DNA from 4 places in the Mesorhizobium sp. WSM4845 genome. Region 1 is predicted to be linked to each of the others. Evidence: predicted binding sites of a transcription regulator. Region 1 holds the regulator's gene; each other region holds the start of a gene.
What was found. The regulator PhoB, encoded in region 1, activates phosphate uptake and scavenging genes when phosphate is short. The targets are predictions, from matches to a motif close to TGTCATNNANCTGTCAT.
Positions count from the first base shown of each region.

Region 2: the regulator PhoB is predicted to act here: its motif matches at 2,375-2,391, upstream of pstS (phosphate ABC transporter substrate-binding protein PstS).
Region 3: the regulator PhoB is predicted to act here: its motif matches at 2,619-2,635, upstream of ppk2 (polyphosphate kinase 2).
Region 4: the regulator PhoB is predicted to act here: its motif matches at 2,132-2,148, upstream of phnF (phosphonate metabolism transcriptional regulator PhnF).

Region 1 covers NZ_JBVVQA010000014.1:80,686-84,665, forward strand. The annotation lists gene AC0L2C_RS17445 (ROK family protein) at 1-835, shown strand, start outside; gene AC0L2C_RS17450 (hypothetical protein) at 1,071-1,454, opposite strand; gene AC0L2C_RS17455 (hypothetical protein) at 1,597-1,848, opposite strand; gene phoB (phosphate regulon transcriptional regulator PhoB) at 2,028-2,717, opposite strand; gene phoU (phosphate signaling complex protein PhoU) at 2,734-3,441, opposite strand; gene pstB (phosphate ABC transporter ATP-binding protein PstB) at 3,477-3,980, opposite strand, start outside.
Region 2 covers NZ_JBVVQA010000023.1:12,569-16,548, reverse strand. The annotation lists gene AC0L2C_RS23460 (Na/Pi cotransporter family protein) at 1-1,084, opposite strand, end outside; gene pstS (phosphate ABC transporter substrate-binding protein PstS) at 1,172-2,257, opposite strand; gene AC0L2C_RS23450 (2OG-Fe(II) oxygenase) at 2,714-3,454, opposite strand; gene AC0L2C_RS23445 (NfeD family protein) at 3,639-3,980, shown strand, end outside.
Region 3 covers NZ_JBVVQA010000010.1:136,622-140,601, forward strand. The annotation lists gene hemB (porphobilinogen synthase) at 1-330, shown strand, start outside; gene AC0L2C_RS14325 (dihydrofolate reductase family protein) at 749-1,393, shown strand; gene ppk2 (polyphosphate kinase 2) at 1,611-2,531, opposite strand; gene AC0L2C_RS14335 (aldo/keto reductase) at 2,787-3,830, shown strand; gene AC0L2C_RS14340 (glycosyl transferase family 90) at 3,865-3,980, opposite strand, start outside.
Region 4 covers NZ_JBVVQA010000009.1:53,714-57,693, forward strand. The annotation lists gene AC0L2C_RS12780 (carbon-phosphorus lyase complex subunit) at 1-973, opposite strand, end outside; gene phnH (phosphonate C-P lyase system protein PhnH) at 975-1,586, opposite strand; gene phnG (phosphonate C-P lyase system protein PhnG) at 1,586-2,050, opposite strand; gene phnF (phosphonate metabolism transcriptional regulator PhnF) at 2,174-2,923, shown strand; gene AC0L2C_RS12800 (zinc-binding alcohol dehydrogenase family protein) at 2,931-3,947, opposite strand.

The DNA of each region.
Region 1 (3,980 bases):
AGATCCCGACCTCGATGTCCAAAGCGTCGCCCGCATCGCGCTGGCGATCCAGGGCATCACCGATTCCCACGCGCGCGCCATGTTGTGGTCGCCGATCACGCCGCAGACGAACATCGCCTTCGCCGACATTCTGGAACGCGAGTTCGGCATCCCGGCCATCATGGAGAACGACTGCAACATGATGGCCGTGGCGCTGCGCTGGCGCCACCCGGATCGCTACCGCGACGATTTCATCGCCATCCTGCTCTCGCACGGCATCGGTATGGGGCTGGTGCTGAAGGGCGAGCTGTTCACCGGCACCCACTCCTCGGGCGGCGAATTCGGCCACATGATCCATCGGCCGGGCGGCGCGCTTTGCCGCTGCGGGCGGCGCGGCTGCGTCGAGGCTTATGCCGGCAACTACGCCATCTGGCGCAATGCAAGGCAATTGAGCGAAAACGCCGAGCCGGTCGCCGATGTCAGCGACGCCGAGATGCGGGCACTGGCGGCCCGGGCGCGCGAGATGGACGGACCGGAGCGCGAAGCCTACCGCAAGGCCGGCGAGGCGCTCGGCTTCGGGCTCGGCAGCCTGTTCGCGCTGATCGATCCGGCGCCCGTGGCCATGGTCGGCGCCAGCGCTGCCGCCTTCGACCTGATCGAGCCGGCGCTGCGCGAGGCTATCGCCCAGACCGCCGGCGGCCAGCATTCGGGTTCGATTTCCTTCGACACCGAGCCGAACGAGTTGCCGCTGATCCGCGAAGGCTGCGCCATGCGGGCGCTAAGCTTCGTCGACCAGGAGATTTTCGCGCCGAGCATCCAGGCACGAGCCGGCTCGGTCGGAAAGAACGTGGCTTGAAGGATTCCCGGGTCGCGACTTGGGGTGTGTTGAGATTCAGGTCAGGCCGAGTCGAGAATGGTGGGTTCCGAGAACCGGAGCGGAGCGTACTTTTGGGTACGTCAGCACCGGAAGCGCAGGTATCAGCCGTTCGCAGGCCGGCATCACCTGAACCATCAGCTAGGCCGTGAACTCATAAATGCGGGGATGACCAAGATGGGTGAAATGGGAAGCTGTCCTTAAAGGTTGCGGAGGTTCAGCCGGGGATAGGGGTGCGGAAGCCGTGAGTGTCGCAAAGCTTTTTGGCCCTGCCATCGATTTTGGAGTCACTATCAATTTCTTCGACTTCGACAGCCCCATCTGTCTTATGCGCAAAGAAGAGAATGGAGGTCGACACGCTGCCACCATTCGTAAGCCCACAAAGGTAGACACCCCCACTTTCTCCTATGCGAGCCATCGCGATCCACACTATTGGTTCCGTCGAGATGGCAAGGTGCTTCCGGATTGCAAGCTTCAAGGGAGCTACATCGCTAAGCGTGATGTCGTGGGGAAAGGTTTTCTCGGTGGCATCTTGAGCTAATGCCGAACTAGTCCACGCTCCGACGACAATCCATGCAAGAAGAATTAAACCTCGCGTCATCCGAACTCCACCGGTGCAAGTTGCCTTTGTGATTAGGATGATTGCGAAGGGAAGGTATTCCAAGTCGGAAAGCGTCCGCAATGGATCGCTTTCCGACTGAGGCTTTCATATTGAGGCGGAATCTGATCTCGCTAGGAGGTCGCTATAGCAAGAACCCGGTCATCCATTCCGCGCTGTAGAATCCTGCGGCAAGTATGATAGCGATGGCAACCAGTCCGGTCCAAATACCCCGCATAGCGAAGGGCGACAAAATAGCCATTGCGGGGATACCAACCCGGACCAATGCTGATCTCAGATAGATTTCCTTGTTCGCATAGTTCCAGGAGCCGCCCTCCTCGGTCCCTCCGTCATTCCCCAAGGATAGCACCGCTGCGCAGCCGGTGGTGGCCAGCATGCGGCCGCCTTCGAAGCTTCGAGATAGTCAAGGACGAGCAACAGGAGGAAAACGCAAAGAGATGCTAGGACTGCCATTTCGATGAGGCTCGGCTTGCGGACCATCATGGCCACTACTGTATGTCGCCGCGGTTCCGCTTTCCACCCATGCCGGTCATGCCGAATTTATGAGTTCACGACCTAGTCTTCCCTGATCGCATAGCCCGCGCCGCGGATGGTGCGGATGACATCGGGCATGCGACCATTGTTGACCGCCTTGCGCAACCGGCCGACATGGACGTCCACCGTGCGCTCGTCGATGTAGATCGTCTCGCCCCAGACATTGTCGAGCAACTGGCTGCGCGAGAAGACCCGGCCGGGGTGGCGCATCATGAATTCGAGCAGCCGGAATTCGGTCGGCCCGAGCCGGATCTCGCTCTTCTTGCGATAGACCCTGTGCGATTCACGATCGAGCATGATGTCGCCGACCTTGAGCACGCTGGACAGCACTTCGGGCTTGGCGCGGCGCAGCAGCGCCTTGACTCTGGCCATGAATTCCGGTGTCGAGAACGGCTTGACCAGATAGTCGTCGGCTCCGGTCGAAAGGCCGCGCACCCGGTCGCTCTCCTCGCCGCGCGCGGTCAGCATGATGATCGGCAGCCGCTCGGTTTCGGGGCGCACCCGAAGGCGCCGGCAAAGCTCGATGCCGGAAACCGCCGGCACCATCCAGTCGAGCACCAAAAGATCGGGCACGTTTTCCTGCAGCCGGATTTCGGCCTCGTCGCCGCGCGTCACCACCTCGACCTGATAGCCTTCGGATTCAAGATTGTAACGGAGGAGGACGCCCAGCGGCTCTTCATCCTCCACCACCATGATGCGCGGCGCGATCATCGGCCGGTTACTCCTGTCATGTCGCCAGCGCCGACATCGTCGTTTCGTCGAGCTTCGGGCGATCCGCCGGCAATTGCTGCCCGGTCACGACAAAATAGGCGTTTTCGGCGATGTTGGTGACATGATCGCCGATACGCTCGAGATTCTTGGCGCAGAACAGAAGGTGCGTGCAGGCGGTGATGTTGCGTGGGTCCTCCATCATGTAGGTCAGGAGCTCGCGAAAAACCGCCGTGTATTTCACGTCGATCTTCTGGTCGTCGGCGCGCAGTTCCTTCAACGCGCCGGCATCGCGCGACACATAGTGCTCAACCACGCCGCGCAGCTGCACAAGAACGAGATCCGCCATCGCATCGATACCGTGCGACAGATTCCGCGGCGTCGCGCTCTGCCCGACTGCGCTGACCCGCTTGGCTATGTTCTTGGCCAGATCGCCGATGCGCTCGAGATCGCCGGCCATGCGGATTGCGCCAACCACGGCGCGCAGATCCTGCGCCATCGGCTGCCGTTTGGCGATCAGCGTGATGGCGCTGTCGTCGAGTTCGCGCTGCCGCGCATCCATGATGGCGTCGTCCGAGACGACGCGCTGCGCCATCGCATTGTCCGACGCAAGCAACGCGCGGATCGAGGCCGCGACCATTGCGGCGGCGAGCTCGTCCATGTCGCGGATCAGCCGGTCGATGTGCTCCAGTTCCTCGTCGAAAGATGCGACGGTGTGTTCACCCATGGTGCTGTCCTCGTGTTCGAAATTCGCCGGACCGCTCAGCCGAACCGGCCGGTGATGTAGTCCTGGGTGCGCTTGTCGTCGGGGTTGGTGAACATCTTGTCGGTCGCGCCCTCCTCGACCAGATACCCGAGATGGAACATCGCCGTGCGTTGCGACACGCGCGCCGCCTGCTGCATCGAATGGGTGACGATGACGATCGTATAATTCTGGCGCAGTTCGTCGATCAGTTCCTCGACGCGGGCGGTGGCGATTGGATCGAGCGCCGAACAGGGCTCGTCCATCAGGATCACTTCCGGCGACACGGCGATGGCGCGCGCAATGCAAAGACGCTGCTGCTGTCCGCCGGACAGACCGGTTCCCGACTCGAGTAGGCGATCCTTGACCTCGTTAAACAGGCCGGCCTTCTTCAGGCTCGATTCGACGATGCCGTCCAACTCGGCCTTGCTCCTGGCCAGGCCGTGGATGCGCGGACCGTAGGCGACGTTTTCGTAGATCGACTTCGGAAACGGGTTCGGCTTCTGGAATACCATGCCGACGCG
Region 2 (3,980 bases), on a different contig from region 1:
CGGCCTTGGCGAAATCGCCGGCCAGCTTGCGGTCGAGGAATCGCGGCGTCGAGAAATCTTCCGTGTCCTCGGCATCGGTGTGACCGACACGCGACAGGACCCGCTCGAACACCCCGATGAACGGAAACAGCAACAACGTGTTGAAGACGTTGAAGAAGGTCGAGTAGAGGCCGACCGCGACCGGCACCAGGGGAAAGGTCTCCTTGCCGTCGACGATCACCGGAATGGCGGGATCGCCGCCGAAGAACTGCATGGCCCATTCCAGGACCTGCATGGAGACGAAGAACAGCGGGATGGTGATGCACACGCCGATGATGTTGAAGGAGATGTGGGCGTAAGCGGTGCGCTTGGCGTTTTTCGAAAGATTGAGCGAAGCCATCCACGAGGTGATCGTGGTGCCGAGATCGGCGCCGAGCGAGAAGGCGACGGCCGTCGTCCAGTCGAGAATGCCGGCGGCGCCAAGGCCCATGACAATGCCGATCGTCGCCGAGGACGAATGGATCATGGCGGTCACGCCGGCGGCGATGAACACGCATTTGAGGAGGTTGAGATAGGAGTCGGCCGTCAGTGTTTGAAGCAGTGCCATGACTTCGGGCAGATTGCGCAGCGGGCGCAGGCCGCCGGTCATCAGGTTGAGGCCATAAAAGATCAGCGCGAAGCCCATGCCGGCAAGCGCTATGTTCTTGACCTTCTCGCTTTTGGCAAAGCAGTAGATCAGCGAGAACACGCCGGCCAGGATCAGCCCGAGCGGACCGAGCGGCAGGGCGATGAGCCCGTTGCCGAGCGTGGTGCCGATATTGGCGCCCATGATCACGCTGATCGCCGGTCGAAGCGCGATGACGCCGGCATTGACCAGGCCGACGACCATGACGCTCATCGCCGTCGACGACTGGATGACGCCGGTGATCAGCGTTCCCGCCAGCACGCCCTTGATCGGCGTTCCGGCGGCCTTGGCGAGAAAGGCGCGCATCCGGTTGACCGACAGCGCCTGGATGCCGTTGGCCATGAAGTCGAGGCCGAGCATAAAAATGCCCAACCCGCCGATCACCGGCACGAGGATGTCCTTGAAGATATCGATGTCCATGTCACGCAGTCCCCAACAAGCCGCCATCACGGCGCGATATGAATTTCAGTTCAGGCGCTGCGCCAAGCAGCGGCCTGGCTCTTCCGCTCAGTTTCCGACCGGCCCCTGCCTTGCCCAGTATTGCTCGATCCGGGCGACGAGCGCCTTCGGCAGCGGCACGTAGCCGAGCGCGGCGGCGTCATCAGCGCCGTGGGCGAAGGCGAGCCGGAAAAGGTCGTGCACGCGGCGATAGCGATGTTCCGAACGGCCCGAGACCTGAACGACCGCGAACACCGCCGTGCTGATCGGATAGGCGGCATCGCCGTTACGATCGGTCAGCGAAGCGAAGAAGTCGGTCGTTTGCGCCCAGTCGATCGATGTCGCGGCAGCCTGCACGCCCTCCGGCTCCGGCTTGACGAACTTGCCGGATTTGTTCTCGATCAGCGCATAGGCAAGGTTGGCGCGCTGTGCCTGGCCGGATTCGGCATAGGCGATCGCGCCCTTCGTGTCGTGCACGGCTTGAATGAGGTTCTGGGTGCCTTCCGCGTCAGTGCCGAGCGGCCAGGAGATCAGTGTATTGGCGCCGTATTTGGCCTTCCACTCCCCGCTGACCGCCGACAGATACTCGGTGAAGACAAAGGTCGAGCCGGAACCATCCTTGCGGTGAACGACGCTGATCCTGAGGTCGGGCAGCGTCAGATCCGGATTCACCGCCTTGATTGCGGGATCGGACCATGACTGGATCTTCCCCAGATAGATGTCGGCCAGCAGCGGTCCCGTCAGGCGAAGGCTTCCCGGGCCGATGCCGTCGAGATTGACGACGACGGCGATGGCGCCCATCACGATTGGAAACTGCTGGCGGCCGGCCTGCTTGAGTTCGGCGGCATTGATCGGCGCATCCGTCGCGGCAAAGTCGATGTCCGGCTGATCGAGACGCAGGACGCCGGCGAGCGAGCCGACGATTTCATAGTCGACCTTCCAGTCGGGCGAGACATAGTCGCCGCCGTCGGCGCGGGCGCTCTCGTAGGCCGTTGCCCATTTGCCGATGATCGGGGCGGCCAGTGTCGATCCGGCGCCGCGGATAGGCTCAGCCTGCGCAGCGGCCCCGACCATCAAGCCAACAGCAAGCGTGATGGCGCCGCTTATCTTCGCCGATTTGCGCCGTAGTGACGCAAGGCTTGCTGGAAACATCATGGCGACCCCCGACGCGCGAACAAATAGCTAGTTTTCAGTCTTGGCAGATATCAACAGTCATCCGCCCGGCGAACGAACGCCGGCAGAGAAACAACCCGCTCACCGTATGAACCTTGGTTAACGATTGGATGACAAAGATCTTTGCGGGTGAGATTTTTATTTTTCCGCGATTGCCGCGGTTGCCTGAAGAATTGTTCGGCAGCCAATCGCTTCAGCTTTGCGCTGCCCCTCACCTGCCTGCCGGCACCCTCTCCCCGTATAGTGACGGGGAGAGGGGCGCTCTCATCGATGGTTTCGCCAATCACCAGCGTTGCAGAATATCCGCCACGGTGCGACCAGTCCCTTCTCCCCGTCACACGGGGAGAAGGGCCCGGCAGGGCGATGAGGGGCGGCGCCGACTCCGACAACAGACCCCCTTGGCACGAAGTTGCTGGTCGCCTCCACGCAGGGACAGCCCTATTTCGCGTCGTGGAAGATGATGCCCACCGTATGGCGCAGGCCGGAGCGAATCCGGCTGACGCCGTGCCTGAGATTGACGCGGTAGCTGCCTTTGCTGCCCTGGACCGGACGATTGTGGACCGCGAAGGCGACTGCGTCGCCCTGGCGCAGCGGCACCACCTCGGCGCGGCTCTGCATGCGCGGGCGCTGTTCGGTCAGCACGAACTCGCCGCCGGTGAAATCCTTATCCGGTTCGGACAGCAGGATTGCCACCTGCAGCGGGAACGCAAGCTCGCCGTAGAGATCCTGATGCAGGCAGTTGAAGTCGCCGGGACCATATTGCAGCAGGAGCGGCGTCGGCCGCGTCTGGCCCTGCTCGTGGCATTGCTTGAGGAACGCGGCGTGTTCGTCCGGGTAGCGCTGCGCGACGCCCATGCGTTCGTTCCAGTCGTTGGCGACGGCGGCAAGGCGCGGATAGAGCGCGGTGCGCAAGCCGCCGATCAGCTCGGGCAAGGGATAGCGGAAATAGCGGTACTCGCCCTTGCCGAAGCCGTGCCGCGCCATGTGGACATGGCTGCGGAAATGGCTTTCGTCGGGATACAGCCCGGCGATCTCCCGGCATTCTTCTGGTGTCAGCAGCTTTTCCATCACCGCGCAGCCATAGAAGCTCATCTCCTCGGCCAGTGCCTGCCAGTCATATCCGGCGACGCGCGCTTCCGCCGATCGGACCGCTGCTGCTGGAACCGTGTGCATGGTCATAGCTCTGCTCCTCTGGCTTCATCGGCTTCTGCCATCAGATGGGTGAAGCAGCGCACACAAACCACCCGTTTCCTGCCAACCGGTTTAGGCACAACGCAAGGTTGCCATGGATCAGCTTCACCGCCGCGACGCAGCATGGATTTTGGCAAAATCGAGCCCATATCCCTGATAGGGAGCTTTGAGCGTGAAACTCGCGCGTGTAGCCCTGATTGCCGCGGCTTTTGTAGCCGCTGTGGCTGTTTGTTCTTCTTCCGCAGCAACAGGAGAAGCAAACGGCCAGGGGAGGACTGCGCTGCGCATCGAGATAGACGGCGCCATCGGTCCGGCGAGCGCCATGCAGTTCAAGGAAGCGCTGGCGGTGGCCGCAGAACGGAATGCCGAGGTTTTCATCCTGCAGATGAACACGCCGGGCGGGTTGGTCACCAGCATGCGTGAGATCATCGCCGACATCCTCGCCTCCCCGGTTCCCGTCATCGGCTATGTCGCGCCCGCCGGCGGGCATGCGGCGAGCGCCGGAACCTACATC
Region 3 (3,980 bases), on a different contig from region 1:
GATAAGAAGACCTACTATCTCGACCATGCCAATTCCGACGAGGCCGTGCGCGAGGCCGAGCAGGACCTCGCCGAGGGCGCCGACATGCTGATGGTCAAGCCCGGCCTGCCCTATCTCGACATCATCCGCAGGCTGAAGGACGAATTCCGCATGCCGACCTTCGCCTATCAGGTGTCGGGCGAATATTCGATGATCAAGGCGGCCGCCGCCAATGGCTGGATCGACGGCGACAAGGCGATGCTGGAATCGCTGCTCGCCTTCAAGCGCGCCGGCTGCGACGGCATTCTCACCTATTTCGCGCCTGAAGTGGCGGCGATGCTGAAGGGATGATGTGCATCTGTAGCGCCTAAATTTGGTCCTTCGTCCAAGCGCGCCATGGCCGCCGCAGGGCAAGCGTTTCAGGTTTGCGCTGCCCCTCATTGCCCTGCCGGGCATTTCTCCCCGTATAGTGACGGGGAGAAAGACGCCTTCGCAGAGGATTTCGCCAATCTCCAACATTGCAGAAGGCGAGCCGAGGTTGCGGCCAGCCCCTTCGCCCCGTCACTATACGGGGAGAAGGTGCCGGCAGGCGGATGAGGGGCGGCACCGACATCGACAATTGCTTATTCCAACACGAGTCGAAGCTTCTTTTACTGAATCCCTAGCGGCCGCCGGCCACCTCCACTCCTAAAATACCGCTTGCAAAATGCAATCAGTCTGGCTAATAACAACTGCTTGCATTTCACAACTGGATTAGAGGGAGGTCCTCATGTCAAAGCTTCGCGTCAACGCTTTCACCGTATCTATCGACGGCTTCGGCGCCGGTCCCGACCAGGACCTGAAAGAGCCGCTGGGCGTCGGCGGGGAAGCCCTGCACACATGGATGTTCGGCACCCGAAGCTTCCGCAACATGTCCGGCGAAGAGGACGGGACCACGGATACCGACGACGCGTTCGTAACGCGCAGCTTCGAAAACATCGGCGCGTGGATCATGGGCCGCAACATGTTCGGACCGATCCGCGGCGCTTGGCCCGATGACACCTGGAAGGGCTGGTGGGGAGACAATCCGCCCTACCATGTGCCGGTTTTCGTACTCACCCACCATCCGCGGGAACCTATCGTCATGGAGGGCGGCACGACTTTCCATTTCGTGACCAACGGCATTCACTCGGCGCTGGAAAAGGCAAAAGCCGCGGCTGACGGCAAGGATGTCCGGCTCGGCGGCGGCGTCGCCACGATCCGGCAATATCTGAGGGAAAAGCTCATCGACGACATGCATCTGGCGATATCGCCGATGCTGCTCGGCTCAGGCGAGAACCTTTTTGCCGGCATTGACATGGTCAAACTCGGCTACCGCTGCAGCGAGCAGGTGGGCACGCCGAATGCCATGCATGTCACCATCGAGCGGGCGTGAGCCTGGTTAAGTTCCCCCTTCTCCCCTTGTGGGAGAAGGTGGCCGAGCGAAGCTCGGTCGGATGAGGGGTGTTCCAGCTTGGCGCAGACCTACGTTCAAATCGGGCGCACAGCGCCAGGATCACCAGCGCCTCATTTCTTCCAACACCCCTCTTCCGTCTCGGCGCTGCGCGCCGATCCACCTTCTCCCACAAGGGGAGAAGGAAGAGGCGCGCTCCTCAATACTTCTCCGGAACATACAGCTCGCGCGGCAGCACCTGGCGCTCGTATTCTGGATTGAAGACGCGATCGGGCAGCGTGATCTCTTCGTGCGGCACTTCCTCATAAGGCATCTGCTTGAGGAGATGATCGATGCAATTCAGCCGCGCCCGCTTCTTGTCGTTGCCCTCGACGATGAACCAGGGGGCTTCGGGAATGTTGGTGCGGGCGAAGGTCTCTTCCTTGGCCTTGGTATACTGTTCCCAGCGCACGCGCGACTGCAGGTCCATCGGCGACAGCTTCCACTGCTTCATCGGATCATGGATGCGCATCTGAAAGCGCATCTGCTGCTCCTCGTCGGTGATGGAGAACCAGTATTTGACCACGGTGATGCCGGAGCGGACCAGCATGCGCTCGAACTCCGGCACGTCGCGAAAAAACTCCTCGACCTGGTCCGGCTCGGCGAAGCCCATCACACGTTCGACGCCGGACCGGTTATACCAGGAGCGGTCGAACAGCACGATCTCGCCGCCTGCCGGCAGATGCGGCACGTAGCGCTGAAAATACCATTGCGATTTCTCGCGCTCGGTCGGCGCCGGAAGTGCGACGACGCGGCAGATGCGCGGATTGAGCCGCTGGGTGATGCGCTTGATGACGCCCCCCTTGCCGGCCGAATCGCGGCCCTCGAAAACCACCACCAGCTTCTTCCTGGTGTAAGCCACCCAGGACTGCAGCTTGATCAATTCGGATTGCAGCGTGATCAGGTCGCGAAAATATTGCAGGCGATCCATCGAGGGCGGATGCGCGTTCTTGTAGATCTTGGCGATTTCCAGCGACAGCGCCGGTTCCGACATCTCCAGCTCGTAGTCCTCGTCGAGCGTGTCGGCGAGTTCCGCTTCCAGCCAGTCCCTGGCGGGAGAATTCTGTTTTGCTTCGGTCATTTATGCTGCTCCGCGTGCACGCCCGCGTCGGCCTCGGCCTGCCGGCCGAGATCGGACACCTTGAGCCGACTTGCATATAGGCCGGCAATGACGGTTTTATTGCAGCCGGCCCGCACGCCGGTCGCCCAACTCCGCGAGATGGGATCGATCAGCCTCCTGGCACACACGACAAGCGGCTCGAATTGTCCTACAAATGCCAGGTTTCCCCGAGCAACCTTCAAAACACTCTTTTCAACGCAATCGCGAGGATCTGACATGGAATACCGCACACTCGGCCGTTCCGGGCTGAAGGTTTCGACGCTGACCATGGGCACCATGACTTTTGGCGGCGCTGGCGCATTTTCGGCGGTCGGCAAGACCGATCTCGACGAGGCACGCCGGATGATCGACCTCTGCATCGATGTCGGCATCAATCTCATCGACACCGCCAATGTCTATTCGAACGGGCTTTCGGAAGAGATCATCGGCGAAGCGCTCGGCGGCAAACGCAAGGGCGATGTGCTGATCGCCTCCAAGGCGCGCATGCGGATCGGCGACGGTCCCAACGATGAGGGCCTGTCGCGCTATCATCTGATCCGAGAGTGCGAGAAGAGCCTGAAGCGCCTCAGGACCGACGTCATCGACATCTATTTCCTGCACGAATGGGACGGCACGACGCCGCTCGAAGAGACCATCGCCGCGCTCGACACGCTCGTCAGCCAGGGCAAGATCCGCTATGTCGGCTGCTCCAACTATTCCGGCTGGCAAGTGATGAAGGCGCTGGGGATCAGCGACCGCCAGCACCAGCCGCGCTTCGTCACCCAGCAAATCCACTACACGCTGGAAGCGCGCGAAGCCGAATATGAACTGCTGCCGATCTCGGTCGACCAGGGGCTTGGCGTGCTGGTATGGAGCCCGCTCGCCGGTGGACTGCTGTCCGGCAAATACCACCGCGACCAGGCCACCGCCCGCCAGATCAGCGGCTGGACCGAACCGCCGATCCGCGACGAGAACCGGCTGTGGCGGATCGTCGACCTGCTTGCCCATATCGGCGAGAACCATGGCGTTTCGGCGGCGCAGGTGGCGCTTGCCTGGCTGCTCGGCCGGCCCGCAGTCAGTTCGCTGGTGATCGGCGGACGGACCGAAGCGCAGTTCAAGGACAATATCGCCGCAGCCAGCCTGGTGCTGACCAGCGATGAGCGCGCACGCCTCGACGCTGTGAGCCGCCCGCCGGTTCTCTATCCCTATTGGCACCAGCAATTCACGGCAAAAGACCGGTTTGGTCCGGCCGATCTGGTTCTTGACCGGGAAGACATCTGACAACGATCCGGATCAGCTCGAAGTCGCCGCGGGCTTAGCCTGAAATAAAACGCCAGACATCGGGATCAGGCTCGATCTGGCCGCTGAGCACGAAATATTTGTAGAGCACGAGCAAGCAGATCGCCTGCTCGGCCCGCTCGTCGGCGAACT
Region 4 (3,980 bases), on a different contig from region 1:
TCGCCTGGACATTGTCGGAATGCGAGATGACGAATTCCTCGTCCTGGGCAGCGGCGACGACATCTTCGCCGAATTCGGTTGCACGAAGCGCGCGGTCGCAGAGCGCCATGGCCATCGCCTTGCGCTCGCTCTGGCCGAAGACGAGGCCGTAGCCGCGGGTGAATTGCGGCGGCGCCTTGGCCGAGCCCTTAAACTGGTTGACCATCTGGCACTCGGTGACACGCGCAGAACCGAACGGTACGGCGAAAGGCAGCTCCGGCACGTCGAGTTCCAGCTCGACCTCGCCGATGCGAACCTCGCCGACGAAGGGATGGTTGCGGGCATAGCCGCGCTGGGTGGAATAGCCGAGCGCCAGCAAAAAACCCTCGTCGCCGCGTGACAGCGCCTGCAGGCGGATGTCGCGCGCCATCGGGAACTCCAGCGGCTCGCGGGTGATGTCGCCGGGGACATGGTCCTGCGGCATGTCGCCGTCAGGCTCGATCAGGCCTTCGCGGGCAAGGATGGCAGAGACGCGCGGCATGGCTTCCGCGTCGCTGGCGCGCTGCAGCGGCTCGGCGACATCGCCGCCGGCGGCAAGCTCGGGATCGAGCAACCTATGCGTGTAGTCGAAGGTCGGGCCGAGCAGCTGGCCGCCGGGCAGATCCTTGTAGGTCGCCGACACGCGCCGCTCGACCAGCATGGCGCCGGTGTCGATCGCCCTGGTGTAGCCGAAGCGCGGCAGCGTGGTGCGATAGGCGCGAACCAGGAAGATCGCCTCGATCATGTCGCCGCGCGCCTGAACGATGGCCAGCGCCGCCAATTCGCGATCGTAGAGCGAACCTTCGCTCATCACCCGATCGACGCCGAGCGCCAGCTGCTCGACGATCTGGTCGAGGCGCAGCGCCGGCACGGAACGGTCGCCGCGGCGGCGGTCGGCGAGCAGGGCGTGGGCGTTGGCAATGGCCGCTTCACCGCCTTTTACCGCGACATACATATCACGCCTCCATCGTCTTGATGCGCGTCGTGCGCGGCAGGCAGGCAACGCCTTCCGGGGTGGCGAGGATAATGTCGACACCACGGGGGAAACGCTGATTGTTCTGCTTCCATTGTTCGACGAAGTGGCGCGGCATCTGCGCCGGCGCAATTGTCGCGGTTGTTTCGATGCCGGGACCTTCGAGCAGCAGCGGGGCGCCTGAGACAAGGTCGCTGACCTGCAGGATCAGCGTCGTCGAGCGGTCGGGATAGTCCTGGGTGCCTTGTGAAAAGCCGTCGAGCGCCATCATCTCGGCCGGCGTGGCGATCAGCGCGAAATGCGCATCGGCTGGCGTGTGGGCCAGTGGCGCGCCGGTGTGGAAGCCGAGCCAGGATTTCACCGCTGCTGGGGCCTGCAAAACGAGGTCGAGCCAGAGCGGCGTGTCGTTGTCGCACAGCGCCAGCGCGATGGCGCCCGCGGTGGCCGACAGCGGCGCCGGCGGGCGGGCAAAGACTGGCAGAGGCTGCAGGGTGCCCGGCCGCGCCATTGCGTCCATCACGGCGCGGAACACCGTCTGGGCGTCGAACACCGGATCGGCAAAGCCGCCCTCGATCGCCTGGGTTGCGATGTCCATCAGTCTTCTCCACGTACCATGGTGAAGAAATCGACCTTCGTTGCCGCTGTTTCGGCGCGCCGCCGCTCACGTCGGCTGGCCAGTGCGGCCTGCAGCGGCGCAATGAGTTTGCTCTCGACCTCGTTGCGGCGGGTGGGATCCTGCCAGAGCGCGTCGGCGATCGCTGCCAGTTTTGCTTTCTGCTTGTCACGGCCCAGCGCGTAGCAGTGGCCGACTTCTCCCGAGGCAAGCCGCACCGTCGCGCGGGTGACTGTCGCCTCGCCGACGTTGAACGGCGCGCCGCCGCCGCCGATGCGGCCACGCACGGTGACCAGGCCGGTTTCGGGGCCGCGCAGGAGTTCTGCTTGCGAAGGCAGGCCGGCTTCGTTCCAGAGACGGACGATATCGTCGCCGGTCGATTGCGCCAGCGTCGCCATGACGGCCTTGCGCTCAAGCTGCTGATCGCGCGCTTCCTGTCCTCGCATGGCCGCCGTTCCTTCTCGCTGCAAATTTGTGTAATGATGTAGACAATTATACAAATTATAACTATTTTCTAAAGCGTGTCCATGACGGATGGATGACAGCGCGAAAAAGATCGGGGCAAAGAGATGATCGGTCAGCAGATGGCCAGCAGCTTGGAGCGGCGCAGCGGCGTCTCGCTGTGGCGGCAGATCGCCGACCAGATCCTGCAGTCGATCGCCGTCGGCGACTTTGCCGAGAATGCTGCGTTGCCACCGGAAGTTGCACTGGCCGAGCGCTATGGCGTCAACCGCCATACGGTGCGTAGCGCCATCGCCGCACTGGTGCAGGATGGCGTGCTCAGGGCCGAACAGGGGCGCGGCACTTTTGTGCTGTCGCGCAAGCGCCTGTCCTATCCGATCGGAGCGCGCACCCGTTTTTCGGAGGGCTTGCAAGGGCAGGCGTCGGAGCGCCGCAGCGTGCTGCTCGAATCGGCGGTCGAGCCGGCCAGCCGGCGCGTCGCCGAAGGGCTGGGGCTTGCCAGGGGTTCGACTGTCATACGCCTCGAGACGCGCGGCGAAGCCGATGGGCAACCGGTCTCGCGTGCCACCGGCTGGTTCGATGCGTCTCGCTTCGCCGGCATCGATGCCGCCATGGCCGAAACCGGATCGGTGACCGCCTCATTCCGGCGTTTCGGCATCGGTGACTATCTCAGGCAATCGACGGTGCTGTCGGCCCGCCATGCGGACGCCGCCGATCTTGCCGATCTCGATCTGCAGCCCGGCGCCATCGTGCTGGTCACGGTCGCCGTCAACGTCACGCCGGACGGCCAGCCGATCCAGTTCGCCGAAACGCGGTTTCCGGCCGAGCGGGTCGAGCTCAAGATATCGGCGCTTTAGGTCCGGTTCATCCGACCTGGATGACGGCCTTGATCAGGCCGGATTTCTCATGCGCCCAGCGGGCGAGGTCGCGCGGCGTGCCGCCAAGCGTCGTGCGATGGGTGACGAGCTTTGCCAGCGGCACAGCACCATCGCGGATCGAGGCAGCGACATGGTCGAAGTCGGCGCGCAGCGCGTTGCGGCTGCCGATCAGCGTCATTTCACGCTTGTGGAATTCAGGATCGGAAAAGACGATGTCGTCCTTGACGACGCTGACCAGGACCAGCGTCCCGCCATGCGCGACATGGGCGAAGGCTGACTGGACGGACTGGGTGTTGCCGGTGGCATCGAAAATCACGTCAAAACCTTCGCTGCCGGTCGCCTCGCGCACCAGATCGGTCGCAGACTGCCGCGAACCGTCGAGGGTGGCGAAGCCGAGTTCGCTTGCGACGAAGCCGAGCCTTTCCGCGCTCATGTCGAGCAGCGTCACGTCGAGTCCGGCGATGCGGGCAAACAGCGCCGTGCCGAGGCCGATCGGCCCGGCGCCGATGACCAGCGTGCGCGCGCCGGGACCAGTCAGCGAGCGCCGCACGGCATGCGCCCCGATCGCCAGGAATTCGACGGCAGCGGCATCGGCCAGCGACAGGCCGTTGGCCGGATAAAGATTTTGCGCCGGCACCAGGATCCGTTCGCACATGGCGCCGTCGCGGTGGACGCCGAACACCTCGATCCTGACGCAGCAATTCGGCTTGCCTTGGCGGCAGGCGATGCATTTGCCGCAAGCGAGATAGGGGTTGATGATCACGGGGTCGCCGACGGCCAGCTCGACGCCTTCGCCAGCCTCGATCACGGTACCGGACACTTCGTGGCCCATGATGCGGGGATAGGCGAGGAACGGATGCTTACCCTCGAAGATGTGATAGTCGGTGCCGCAGATGCCGACATGACTGACCGCGACCAGCGCCCAGCCCGGCGGTGGTGTGCTCGGCGCCGGGCGGTCTTCCACAACAAGATCGCCGGGCGAACGGCAGATGACGGCTTTCATGCTTTGATCCAGTCGGTTCATGGCACCGCCGGC